2 regions of the Streptomyces formicae genome follow, and region 1 is predicted to be linked to the other one. Evidence: predicted binding sites of a transcription regulator. Region 1 holds the regulator's gene; the other holds the start of a gene.

The links. Region 1 encodes HspR, which represses chaperone genes until heat shock. Its sites were predicted from a motif close to TTGAGNNNNNNNNNCTCAA; they were not measured.
Region 2: dnaK (molecular chaperone DnaK) is a predicted target of HspR. The motif match lies at 2,916-2,934, and genes of this name have one in related genera.

What each region holds. Positions count from the first base shown of each region.
Region 1 covers NZ_CP022685.1:5,000,272-5,007,109, reverse strand. Annotated here, with positions in the region: gene KY5_RS21550 (hypothetical protein) at 1-238, opposite strand, end outside; gene KY5_RS21545 (hypothetical protein) at 235-393, opposite strand; gene KY5_RS21540 (helix-turn-helix transcriptional regulator) at 549-1,532, shown strand; gene KY5_RS21535 (helix-turn-helix transcriptional regulator) at 1,622-2,599, shown strand; gene KY5_RS21530 (helix-turn-helix transcriptional regulator) at 2,743-3,720, shown strand; gene KY5_RS21525 (hypothetical protein) at 3,754-4,110, shown strand; gene KY5_RS21520 (hypothetical protein) at 4,135-4,680, opposite strand; gene KY5_RS21515 (heat shock protein transcriptional repressor HspR) at 4,779-5,243, opposite strand; gene dnaJ (molecular chaperone DnaJ) at 5,245-6,438, opposite strand; gene grpE (nucleotide exchange factor GrpE) at 6,481-6,838, opposite strand, start outside.
Region 2 covers NZ_CP022685.1:7,994,742-8,001,579, reverse strand. Annotated here, with positions in the region: gene narJ (nitrate reductase molybdenum cofactor assembly chaperone) at 1-222, shown strand, start outside; gene narI (respiratory nitrate reductase subunit gamma) at 219-944, shown strand; gene dnaK (molecular chaperone DnaK) at 993-2,846, opposite strand; gene KY5_RS34845 (OsmC family protein) at 2,996-3,421, opposite strand; gene KY5_RS34840 (DUF6345 domain-containing protein) at 3,740-5,365, shown strand; gene KY5_RS34835 (amino acid permease) at 5,388-6,779, opposite strand.

The DNA.
Region 1 (6,838 bases):
CGTACCGAATGGCACACCGCACGGGCTGCGGCGCACCCCTCGGCCGACGGAGGCACCGGTAGGCCCTGATCTCCTCCTCGTCGTCCCGGGTGACGACGATCGGCTCACCGAGGAGGGTCACCATCAACGAGTCACCGCGGTGGGGGATCGCGGTCACGAGGTCGATGAAGTGCCATCCGGAGCGGTAGGCGGTGGCCATTTCGCGGCGGAAGGTGCGGTCGTCGGGGGGAGTGCTCATGACGCCGCGCCCTTCGGCAGCGAGCTCCAGGAGAGGTCCGGCGGCGGAGCGGCGACAGAGCTGGTGGCTGCCGACTCCTGCTGGACGCTCCAGGAGAGATCGAGAGCGCTAACCGCTCCCATGACCAGCCCTGCGGAGAAGGTGGTGACAAGCACCGAGCGAAGCATGCGCTTAAACATGGTCGGCTTCGTCCTCACTTGATAGGTTCCTCTCCCCCGGCACAACAAGACGATGTCTCAATCGAGCACGTCAAAGCCACAGGGTGGATGCATCATGTTCCTGCACGTTCAGGACCCTGGGGGGTGGAGATTTGACTACAACTGGTGCGAAACCGACACATCCTCACCCCGCAATCCCCCTATGCCCTGACGGTTCGGTTCTTTACGCCACCGCGCTGGGCAACGGCCGCCTGCCGCGCACCGAGGCCGAGAACGTGCCCTGCCTCATGGACACCGCCCTTCTGCACCCGGATCCGGACGATGCGGACTGGCTGATCCCGGTTCTCCCGTCCGCCGCGCTCACCCAGCGGCTCCAGCCCATCGAGCGCGAGATCAGGGAGCAAAGACGGCTCGCCATCGAGTTGGCGGACGTATTTGAGCCATTCATGGCGATCACCGCCCATGCGGAACCCACGACGCAAGGGCTCACGGTCCTCGAAGGGGGCGACCGCATCGGCGCGGTCATCGAACGGGCCACCGCGGAGTGCCGCTCCGAGATACTCACCGTCCAGCCGGGCGGCGGCCGCAGCGAGGACTCCCTCACGGAGGCCATGAAGCGCGGCCAGACGGTCCTCGACCGCGGCATCATGATGCGCACCCTCTACCAACACACCGTCAGGCACAGCCAGGGAACCCTCGCGTACGCGGCCCGCATGGCCCAGGGGAACGTACAGATACGCACCCTGGAAGAACTGGTCGACCGGCTGATGATCTTCGACCGCACGGTCGCGCTCATACCGGCGCGCGCCGACCGTCAGGCCGCCCTGGAGCTGCGCCACCCCGGCCTGGTCGAGTACCTCGCCAAGGTCTTCGAGCAGCAGTGGAACAGGGCGACTCCGCTCGTCGAGGAAGTGCCCTACCCGCCCTCGACCGACGGCATCACCGGCGTGCAGCGCACGATCGCCAAGCTCCTCGTCGAAGGCCACGTCGACGAGGCCATCGCCCGCCGCCTCGGCATGAACGTCCGCACCTGCCGCGCCCACATAGCCAAGATCGCGGCAGCCCTCGGCAGCGGAAGCCGTGCCCAGCTCGGCTACTTGATCGCCCAGTCGGGGATCCTCGACAAGGACACCTGATCCGCGCGCACTGCCCGGAGCCGACGGCGGCGCACCTCCCCCTTGCGTAGAATCGCGGCGCTTCTACCAAGCCGGAGGGAGCGCGCCACATGTCCGACGAGCACATGCCGCACGGAGCCGACCAACTCTGTGAAACCGGCTCGGTCCTCTACACGCGCGCCGTGCGCGAGGGCCGCATCCGAGGCGGCGACGCCGAACCGGCCCCCTGCCTGCTCGAGTTCGGATTCCTCAAGACCGACGCCGACGACGCGCGGTGGCTGAAGCCCGTCGCCCCGGCCGTCGTCCTCCCCCGGCTCCTGCGCACCATCGAGGACCGCGTCGCCCGTCACCGCCGACGCGAGGAGAAGCTCACCGCGACGTTCGAACCGTTCCTGGCGCTCCAGCCGCAGGCCCCCTCAGGCACTCACGAACACTCCTTGATCACCGCCCTGGAGGGCTTCCCCCGCATCGCTGCGGCGATAGAGCAAGCCGTGGCCGAAACGTCACGGGAGGCCCTCGTCATCCAGCCCGGGGGCGCCCGACCGCTCGAATCCCTCAGACAGTCCCTCCCGCGGTCCCGGGAGATCCTGGCCCGCGGCGGCCGCATGCGCACGCTCTACCAGCACACCACCCGCCACGACGCCGCCGCTCTCTCCCACTACGAGCGGCTCGAAGGCGATGTGGAGGTCCGCACGCTCGACGAAGTCACGGATCGCCTCTTCGTCTTCGACCGCGCGGTGGCCTTCATCCCCGTGAACAAGCAGCGCGACGTGGCCCTGCGGATCCGTCTGCCCGCACTCGTCGAATACTTCGCCACCACGTTCGACCGGCTCTGGAGCATGGCTACGCCCCTGTACCCCCGGGCTGCCCCGCAACCGCCGGAGAACGGCATCACCACACGCCAAAGAGCCATCGCGGCCCTCCTCGTCGAGGGCCTCACCGACGCCGAAATCGCCACCCGCCTCGGCATGAACATCCGCACCGCCCGCGTCCACATCGCCAAACTCGCCGCCACACTCGGCAGCGGCAGCCGGACCCAGCTCGGCTATCTCATAGGGCAGTCCGGAATTCTCAGCCAGCAGCCGTGACTCATCGGGGTGTGCTCCGGGCCGCTCCCGCGCTCCCCGGGGCCGGACCGCGAGAAGTGGACACTTCAATCACGGGCCCCGGCCCGGCACACATGTCCCCTGCATAGAATCTCGGCGCTTCAACCGAGCGGGAGGGAGCACATATGAACCGGGAGCACACGCCCCATCGAGCCGAGGAACTCTGCGCCGCGGGATCGGCCCTGTACACGCGCGCCCTCAGCGAAGGCCGGGTCCAGAGCGAGGCGGCGAGGCAGGCGCCCTGCCTGGTCGACTTCGGCCTCCTGCACCCCGACCTGGACGACATGCGCTGGCTGCGCCCCACCGCCCCCAAGGTCGCCCTGCCCCGCCTCCTGCGCACCATCGAGGACCGCATCGCGGACCAGCGCCGAAGGGAGGAGGAGCTGACCGCCACGTTCGAGCCGCTCATGGCCCTCGACGCGGAGTTCTCCGCCGCCTCGGACGAAGCACCCACGATCACCGTCCTGGACGGGCTCGAACGCATAAATTCAGCCATTGACCGGGCGATGAGCGAGGCGCGGGAGGAGTTCCTCGCCATCCAGCCCGGCGGCACCCGTCCGCCCGAGGCACTGGCCGAGGCGCTCCCCCGCGACCAGGACCTCCTCTCCCGCGGCTGCCGCATGCGGACGCTCTACCAGCACACGACCCGGCACTCCCTGCCCGTACTCGGCTACTTCGAACAACTGGAGGGCGACGCGGAGGCCCGCACGCTCGACGAGGTCACCGACCGGCTCTTCGTCTTCGACAGGACCGTGGCGTTCATTCCGGCGTGCAAGGACCGCACCCTCGCCCTGGAACTGCGCCACCCCGCGCTCGTCGAGTACTTCGCCACCACGTTCTGGCGCCTGTGGCGCCTGGCCACGCCCATGTGGCCGCAGGCCGCGCCCCAACTCTCCGAGAACGGCGTCACCGCACGCCAACGCGCCATCGCGAGCCTCCTCATCGAGGGCCTCACCGACGCGGAAATCGCCACGCGCCTGGGCATGAACGTCCGCACCGCCCGCGTCCACATCGCCAAACTCGCGGCGACGCTCGGCAGCGGCAGCAGGGCCCAACTGGGCTTCCTCATCGGGCAGTCAGGCATCTTGAGCCAGAACTCCTGACCCTCGACCGACCCCGCTCACACGAGGAGAGAGATGGCCGACGAAACCTCCCGAGCCACCGTCAGCGGTGACGGCAGCGGTGACGGCAGCGACAGCGAGTTCCAGCGGATCCGCTATCTCGGCCCTTATTTACTGTTCGTCACCGCCAACGCCGGGACCAGTCGCGTTTCCCTCTCGGAGAGGCCGTTCGTCTTCTGGGTCTTCGTCGCGTGCGCCGTGCTCGGTGTCGTGACGACCGTCGCGTGCTTGAAGAGCATGAAGAACAGCCGCACCTCCCGCGGTGACGGGCAGAGGCAGCACCGTCCGGCGTACTGGCCGGACTTCTGGGGCACCCTTCTCGTGCTCTACGCGCTCTACGTCACCGGTTCGGTCATCAACCACGCTACGTAGCCGCCCTCACGCCCCGCCGAGGCGCTACACCTCCAGCCACGCCGCCAGCAACTCCTCCCGCCGAGCCGCCCGAGGCGAGCCCCCCTCATGCCCCCGCCCCCACTCCGCCATCGCCGCCAACGTCGTGTGGAGCGTCGCCGCCCCCTCCGTCATGCGGCTGAGCAGCGCGCGCGAGAGGTCGTACTCGGTCTGCGAGTAGCCCGACGCCGCCGCCGTGTACGCCGTGAGTTCGACGTCGGCCACGGCCTCCGCGTCGGACGTCTCGTCGGACGTCTCGTCGGACGTCTCCGTGCGTATCCGTACCGTCATCGTCGGCGCCTCGTCCTCGCCGCCGAGGCCCAGCGTCAGGGCCATGTCGACCATCGTGCCCAGGTGGAGCTTGAGGGACTTCACGGGGACGTTCTCGACCGTCAGTTCGTGGATGTCGTCCCAGAGCCAGAACGCGGACTGCTTGTCGCCCAGGGCCGTGACGCCCTCCGGGGAGAGGCGCACGCCGGGTGCCAGCCCGGACGGCTTCGCGCCCACGTACACATCGCCTTCGGCGATCCAGAAAAGACCCACCATGGCCATGGTCGGCTCAACTCCCCCACATAGCGGACAACACGCAGAACAGGGGCCGGAGGGTGGTCACCCTCCGGCCCCTGCTTCAGACTACGAAATCTGGAGAACTACTGCTCCGACGACCTCTTGGGCCGCCACACCACCAGCGCGCTCGTCTGCTGGACGTCCTGGTACGGGACCAGGTCGCGGCGGTACGAGGCATGCACCGCCGCCTCACGTTGCTGCATCGTGGCGGCGGCTCCCTCCACGGCCGCGGTCAGTTCCGCGACGCGCGACTGGAGCGCGGTGACCTGGTTCTCCAGCTCGATGATGCGCTTGATGCCGGCGAGGTTGATGCCCTCCTCCTGCGACAACTGCTGGACGGTGCGCAGCAGTTCGATGTCGCGGGCGGAGTAGCGCCTGCCCCGGCCCGCGGTGCGGTCCGGGGAGACCAGGCCCAGGCGGTCGTACTGGCGGAGCGTCTGGGGATGGAGGCCGCTCAGCTGGGCGGCCACCGAGATGACGTACACCGGCGTCTCGTCCGTGAGCTGATACGCCCTACTGAAACCGGGCTGTCGACGACGGCCGTCCATCTCATGCTCCCTTCGCGGCCTTGAACAGTTCTGCCCGCGGATCGTCGCCCGCAGTCGCCTTGCGGTAGGACTCCAGTGCTTCCTTCGCCTCGTCGGACAGCGACGTCGGTACCACGACGTCCACCGTCACGAGCAGGTCGCCGCGGGTACCGTCCTTGCGGACCGCTCCCTTGCCGCGCGCCCGCATCGTACGACCGTTGGGCGTGCCCGCGGGCAGCTTCAGCGTGACCGGCGGGCCGCCCAGGGTGGGCACCTTGACCTCGCCGCCCAGCGCGGCCTCCGCGTACGTCACGGGAACCGTGACCGTGAGGTTGTCGCCCTTGCGGCCGAAGACCGGGTGGGCCTCCACGTGCACGACGACGTACAGGTCGCCCGCCGGGCCGCCCCGTTCGCCGGGCGCGCCCTTGCCGCGCAGGCGGATGCGCTGTCCGTCCGAGACCCCGGCCGGGATCCGCACCTGCATCGTGCGCGACGACTTGGCGCGGCCCGAGCCGCCGCAGACCTCGCACGGGTCCTGGGCGATGAGCCCGCGGCCCTTGCAGTCCACGCACGGGTCGGTGAGGGAGAACCCTCCGCCGCCGCCCCGCGAGACCTGGCCGGTGCCGACGCACGTCGGGCACACGCGCGGCGTGCCGTTCTTGTCGCCGGTGCCCGAGCACGCCTTGCAGGGCGCCTGGGAGGACATGCGGAGCGGCACGGTCGCGCCGTCCACCGCCTCCGTGAAGTTCAGCGTGACCTCGGACTCGATGTCCTGGCCGCGCCTCGGCTGCGTACGCGTGCCGGTACCGGCACCTCCGCCGCCGCGGTTGAACAGGCCCCCGAAGACGTCACCGAGACCGCCCCCGAAGCCGCCGCCGGCCGCTCCTCCGCCGCCCGGGGCGTTGCCTCCGAAGAGGTCGCCCAGGTCGAAGTTGAACGAACCGCCGCCGGCTCCGGGACCCTGCCGGAATCCGCCGTTGCCGAAGAGAGCACGCGCTTCGTCGTACTCCTTGCGCTTCTTGGGATCGCCGAGGATGTCGTTCGCCTCGGAGATCTCCTTGAAGCGCTCCTCCGCCTTGGTGTTTCCCTTGTTGGCGTCCGGGTGGTTCTCGCGGGCGAGCTTCCGGTACGCCTTCTTGATCTCGGCTTCGGTGGCGTCCTTGGGGACGCCGAGGACCTTGTAGTAGTCCTTCTCGATGAAGTCCTTGGTGCTCATCCCCGACGTCCCTCCTCTCTGGTCAGTGCAACGTCAGTTACGTCAGCCCTCGTCCGGGCCACCGTTGTCCTTGTCCGCTGCCTCCGCCTGGTCGGCGTCGGCGTCGACCGTCTCGCCCTTGACCGTCTGCGCGCCCGGCTGCGGCTCCGCCACGGCAACGCGCGCGGGGCGGATGGTGCGCTCGCCGATCCGGTACCCGGGCTGCAGGATCGCGACGCAGGTCGTCTCGGTGACGTCCGGCGCGTACGAGTGCATCAGGGCCTCGTGGATCGTCGGGTCGAAGGGCTCGCCCTCCTTGCCGAACTGCTGGAGGCCCAGCTTGGCGACGACGGTCTCCAGGGACTCCGCCACCGACTTGAACCCGCCCACCAGTTCGCCGTGCTCACGGGCGCGGCCGACG
Region 2 (6,838 bases), 3.0 Mb from region 1:
AACCGCAGCGGCATCGAACTCCTCCGCCTGGCCCTGACCGACTTCGGCACGCCGTACGCCGCCGTCCTCGACGCCGTCTGCGCCTCGCTGCCCGGACCCACGCCCAAGGACCGCGCGGAGGCGCTGGCCCTGGCCCGCTCGGGGCCGCCGCGCGAGGACGTCGGACTCGAACCGTTCGGCGGCATGGAACCCTTCGCACTCATCGGGGAGCGTCCCTCATGAACACGCTGCTGTGGGGCGCGCTCCCCTACGTCGCCTTCGTCCTGCTCGTCGCGGGCGTCGTCTGGCGCTACCGCTACGACAAGTTCGGCTGGACGACCCGCTCCTCGCAGGTCTACGAGTCCAAGCTCCTCAACATCGCCTCGCCGATGTTCCACTACGGCATCCTCTTCGTCCTCGTGGGCCACCTCATGGGCCTGTTCGTGCCGGAGTCGTGGACGGACAAGGTCGGCCTGACCGAGAGCGCCTACCACAAGCTGTCGCTGTGGGGCGGCACGGCGGCGGGCGCGCTCGCCGTGCTCGGCATCCTGATGCTGCTCTACCGGCGCCGCACCAAGGCGCCGGTCTTCCGCGCGACCACCGCCAACGACAAGCTGATGTACGTCGTGCTGCTCGCTGCGATCGTCATGGGCATGTGGGCCAAGCTCACCAACTCCGGCCTGGAGGAGGGCTACAACTACCGCGAGAGCATCGCGCCCTGGGCCCGCAGCCTGTTCACGCTCCAGCCGGACGTCGACCGGATGGTGGGCGTCCCGCTGACCTTCCAGATCCACGCGGTGATCGGGCTGCTGCTGTTCGCGCTGCTGCCCTTCACTCGGCTGATCCACATGTTCAGCGCGCCGGTTCAGTATCTCTTCCGGCCGTACGTGGTGTATCGGAGCCGGGACCCCAAGCGGGTCGGGGCCCGGCCTGATCGGAGGGGGTGGGAGCGGGCTGATTCGTGACGTCGACTGCGGGTCGTTCGTGGCTGAGCGCGCAGTTCCCCGCGCCCCTTACGGGGCCCTCTTGTCGTCCTCGTCCACGATCTCCGCGTCCACCACGCCCTCCTCAGCGGTGGACTCCGAGGGCGTCTGTTGGTCCGAGGCGCCCCCGCCGGAACTCGCGTACATCGCCTGACCCATCTTCTGGCTGACGGAGGCGAGCTTCTCGGCGCCGGTGCGCAGGGCCGCGGTGTCGTCCGGCCTGTTCTTGAGGAGCTCCTTCAACTCGGCGGCCGCCGCCTCCACTTCGCTCTTCGTGTCGGCGGGCACGCGCTCCTCGTTGTCGCGCAGGAACCGCTCGGTCTGGTAGACGAGCTGCTCCGCCTGGTTGCGGGTCTCCGCGGCCTCGCGGCGCCTGCGGTCCTCCTCCGCGTGCTCCTCGGCCTCGCGAACCATGCGGTTGATGTCGTCCTTGGGCAGCGCGGAACCGCCGGTCACCGTCATGCGCTGCTCGCGCCCGGTGGCCTCGTCCTTCGCGGACACGTGCATGATTCCGTTGGCGTCGATGTCGAAGGTGACCTCGATCTTGGGGACGCCGCGCGGGGCGGGCGGCAGTCCCGTGAGGTCGAAGACGCCGAGCTTCTTGTTGTACGCGGCGATCTCCCGCTCGCCCTGGAAGACCTGGATGCCCACCGAGGGCTGGTTGTCCTCGGCGGTCGAGAAGGTCTCCGAACGCTTGGTGGGGATCGTGGTGTTGCGCTCGATGAGCTTGGTCATGATGCCGCCCTTGGTCTCGATGCCGAGGGACAGCGGGGTCACGTCGAGCAGCAGCACGTCCTTCACGTCGCCGCGGATCACCCCGGCCTGGAGGGCCGCGCCGAGTGCCACCACCTCGTCGGGGTTGACGCCCTTGTGCGGGTCCTTGCCGGTGAGTTCCCTGACCAGTTCGCTCACCGCGGGCATGCGCGTGGAGCCGCCGACCAGGATCACGTGGTCGACCGCGGACAGCTTGATGCCCGCGTCCTTGACCGCCTGGTGGAAGGGCTGCTTGCAGCGGTCGAGCAAGTCCGCCGTGAGCTCCTGGAACTGAGCGCGCGTCAGCTTCTCGGCCAGGTGCAGCGGGCCCTCGGCGGACGCGGTGATGTAGGGCAGGTTGATGTCCGTCTCACTCGACGACGACAGCTCGATCTTCGCCTTCTCCGCGCCCTCGCGCAGGCGTTGGAGCGCCATCTTGTCCTTGGCGAGGTCCACGCCGTGCCCGTTCTTGAACTGCCGCACGAGGTGCTCGACGATCCGCTGGTCCCAGTCGTCGCCGCCGAGCTGGGTGTCGCCGTTGGTGGCCTTGACCTCGATGACGCCGTCACCCATCTCCAGGAGGGAGACGTCGAAGGTGCCGCCGCCGAGGTCGAAGACGAGCACGGTCTGGTCGTCGCCCTTGTCCAGGCCGTACGCGAGGGCCGCCGCCGTCGGCTCGTTGATGATGCGCAGGACGTTCAGGCCCGCGATCTCTCCGGCCTCCTTGGTGGCCTGGCGCTGGGTGTCGTCGAAGTACGCGGGCACGGTGACGACCGCGTCGGTGACGTCCTCCCCGAGGTAGGACTCGGCGTCCCGCTTGAGCTTCTGCAGGACGCGCGCGGACAGCTCCTGCGCGGTGTAGCGGGTGCCGTCCACGGAGCCGCTCTCCGGGAAGCGCCAACCGCTGTCGCCCATGTGGCGTTTGACGGAGCGCGCGGTCCGCTCCACGTTCGTGACCGCCTGTCGCTTGGCGACCTCGCCCACCAGGACGTCGCCGCTCTTCGCGAACGCGACGACCGAGGGCGTGGTGCGCGCCCCCTCCGCGTTGACGACGACGGTGGGCTCACCGCCCTCCAGCACGGCCACCACTGAGTTCGTCGTCCCGAGATCGATCCCGACCGCACGTGCCATGGTCCAGTCCCTTCCGCCGCGAGCCCAAGTCCCCCGTATCCAGGTCTACTCCGTCCTCCATCACAAAACTTGAGCGGGCTCTTGTCAACCCCCGGACATGACGATGCCGCCGCCCCATCGGGACGGCGGCACGGTCAACAGGAGTCGCGTCAGGCCAGCTTGGCCGAGAGCGTGATGGTCGTGCCCGTGAGCGCCTGGCTCACCGGGCAGTTGGCCTTGGCGTCCTCGGCGGCCGAGGTGAAGGCGGCCTCGTCGAGTCCCGGCACGGTGCCCTCGACGGTGAGGTGGATGCCGGTGATGCCGGTGCCCGGCTGGAAGGTCACGTCGGCGGACGTGGTGAGGCGGGTGGGCGGGGTGCCCGCGCCGGTGAGGCCGTGCGAGAGGGCCATGGAGAAGCAGCTGGAGTGCGCGGCCGCGATCAGCTCCTCCGGGCTGGTCTTGCCGTTCGCCTCCTCGGCGCGCGACGGCCAGGACACCGCCTGCTCCCCGATGCCGGAGGAGTCGAAGGTGACGGTGCCCGACCCCTCCGTCAGCGAGCCTTCCCAGACCGTGTGCGCGGAGCGCGTGGTTGCCACGATGCAGTTCCCTTCAGTGCGGTTCCGTGATCGGAAGTTCCGTGGGCACCATCCGATCACACTCCGGATGAAATCGGGCCGCGCGGGGCGCAGCAGCGGCCCGGGAGATGTTCGAGCGGGCAGCGCAGGTGCGCCTCGGCCGATACGAACAAGTTGTGTCGGCCGACGCGCCAAAGATGCCTCTGAGGTGCGAGAACAGGGGCGTGACAAGGGCTCAATGGCCGGAATGGCAACTGGGCAAAGGTCGTCGGCGGTGACACTTTGAGGCCCCCTCGCGCACGGAACGAGGAGATCCTCTCAGGGGGTATGGCCATGCGCATGAACTACTCGGACCGCGGTCCGTCTCCACTGGAACCGGAGAAGCCCGGTGCGGCGGGCGACCGCGACTCGACCTTCGGCTGGTGGGGTGCCTTCAGCATCCAGAAGTTCGTCAACCAGGCGACGCTCTACCACACGCACGAGGATGCCACCGGCTGGCTGGCGTACCTCCAGCAGTTCTACGACCGCAACTTCTGGTTCGCCGACGGCGGCGCGCAGGTGTGGGCGTACGAGGAGACGTACGACAACTGGCAGGACCGCTACGGCATGGACGCGGTGTGCGCCGTGTACCACTCCGGGCACGGCGGCATGGACGGCAACGGCGTCTTCTTCGCGCCACTCGGCGCCGTCTGGGACGGCCGCAGCGACGCGATCTCCAACCGGATGGCGCTCGGCAACGAGAAGGCCAACTACGTCTTCTGGTCGACCTGCGACTCGCTCAAGGTCACCGGCGGCCACTCCCCGATCCGCACCTGGGCCGGTCCCAACATCGGCTTCCGGATGATCTTCGGGTTCGAGACCACCAGCATCGACAGCGGCGACTACGGCAAGAAGTTCTGGGAGAAGTGGCGGGCCGGGCAGACGTACTGCGACGCGTGGCTGAACGCGAGCTGGGACATCTACCACGGCCAGGCGCCCTCCGTCGCCGCGGTCGGCACCACCCAGGCCGAGGCCGTCAACCGGCTCAACACCGAACGCAACTTCTACCGGGACCACGTGCCGGACACCTGGTACGCGTGGCGCTGGTACTACGCGCGCGAAGGCGTCAGGGAGCCGCTCACCCAGCTCCCGGGCCCGCAGCAGATCGTCCAGCTCGCGCCCCGCGACCCGAGCGCGGAACTGACCGACCTGGGCCGCCAGGCCGGGTTCCCGACGGCCGCGCTCCAGGAGGTGCAGGTCGAACGCCAGGGCGTCATCAACGCGACCTCCGGCGACCGCGTCATCTCCACCGCCCCCGGCGGCAACCGCTGGATCAAGCTCGCCGAGCCCAACCACCGCAACACCCAGCAACTGCCCACCGACCGGGCGATCGAGGCGGCGCGCGCCTTCGCCGAGCAGTACGCCGAGGGCGCCGAGCTCGTCGTCGACAGCGTGCACGACCTGATGCAGAACTCCGGCACCAAGGACGGCTCCGAGGTCGGGCGCCCGGTGTCCCTGCAGACGCACGTGACGTTCCGCCAGGTCTTCGACGGCGTGCCCGTCATCACGCCGGGGCGGGGCCTGATCCGGGTGGGCCTGGACAACGACGGCACCGTCGTCCAGTCGCAGATCGCCACGCGCAAGGCCACCGGCGTCACGCGCGAGCCGAGCACGGAGGTCTCACCGCCGCCGCCCAAGGGCGGCAAGGCGACGGCCGCGCCGCTGGAGCGCGACCCGCGCAAGGCGCTCGACGCGGCGCAGCGCAGGCTGCTCGCCGAGCTCGCGGCGGTCACCGCGGGCGAGAGCGTCCAGGGCGCGGCGCAGCAGCGTCAGCCCGAGGTCAAGGACGTGCCGGGCACGTTCGAGGTCGGCTACGAGGTGGAGGGCAACGAGGCGTACCCCGCGGCCCGCAAGCTGATCGAGATCGGCGAGCGGGACAGCATGTTCCGCACGCAGCGCTGGGTCGTCGCGCCGCTGGCGAGGTAGCCGCGACCACCGGCACCCGAGGTCAGCCGTTCGAGGTGGCGGCCCGCTGCTTGCGGGCCGCCATCCACGCGTAGACGAGCACGCCCACGAAGAGGAACAGCACGCCCTGGTAGACGGCCGCGTAGCCCGACCCGGCGACGAGCCACATCGCGAACGCGAACGCGACACCGGCGAGCACGGCGTCCCGCACCAGACGGCCGCGGTTGACGCGCTCGCGCTGTCCCGAGACCAGGAAGTAGATCTGCGCGGCGGTGGCGAGGAGATAGGGCACGGTCGCGGTGAACGTGGTGATCAGGACGAGCGACTCGAAGACGCCCGACGAGCCCGCCGTGTAGTTGTAGACGGTGAGCAGCGAGGCGAGGACGACGGTGACCAGGACGCCGACGGTCGGCACGCCGCGCTTCTTCCTGCCGAACGCGCTCGGGAAGAGCCCGTCCTTGGCGGCCGCGTACGGCGTCTGGGCGCTGAGCAGCGTCCAGCCGTTGAGGGCGCCGACCATCGAGATCAGCGCGGCGAAGGCGACCGCGGTGCCGCCCCAGGAGCCGCCGAACATGACGTCGACGGCGTCCGAGAAGGGCGCGGTGGACGTCATCAGCTTGTCGTGGGCGACCGTCCCGAACACGGCGAGGGTGCCGAGCAGATAGACGACGGCGGCGCCGAGGGTGCCGAGGATGGTGGCGCGCCCGACGTTGCGGCGCGGGTCGCGGACCTCGCCCGCGCTGACGGCCGCCGACTCGACGCCCAGGTAGGAGAAGAGCAGGATCGCGGCGGCCGCCGAAACCGCCCCCATCGGGCTGTCGTTGCTCGCCTGGAAGGGCCCGAGGTTGGCGCTGTCGAAGAAGAAGAGCCCGCCGATCGCGACGAGCAGCAGCGGCAGGAACTTCAGTACGGTCGCGACCAGTTGGACCGCGCCGACGTAGCGAGTACCCGCGAAGTTGGCCAGCGCGGGCAGGAGTTGCAGCACGAGGGCGGCCAGACAGGCGGACCACTTGTGGTCGTTGACGGGGATCAGGACGTCCAGGTATCCGACGGCCGCGACGGCGAGCGCCGCGTTCGACACCCAGGTGGTGATCCAGTACGACCAGGCGGCCAGGAAGCCCGCGAAGTCGCCGAAGGCCGCCCGCGCGTACACATAGGGCCCGCCGGTGCGCGGGTCACGTTCGGCGAGGCGTCCGAAGACCAGGGCCAGCGCGATGGCGCCCGCGGTCAGGACGGCGAAGGCGACCAGGCTGATGGTGCCGAACGGGGCGACGGAGGCCGGGAGCAGGAAGATGCCGCCGCCGATGATGTTGCCCATGACGAGGCAGGTGGCGATCGGAAGGCCGAAGCGCCGGGCGTGCCTGCTCTGCGCTTCCTGGCCTTCTCCCTGTTCGAGGGCCGGATCCGACTGCGGGGCGGTTCCGGTGTCGTGCATGGGGTGGTGCGCCTCTCGTCGTGCCGGGTCGCCCGGGATCGCCGAGCGGAAGCCATGGT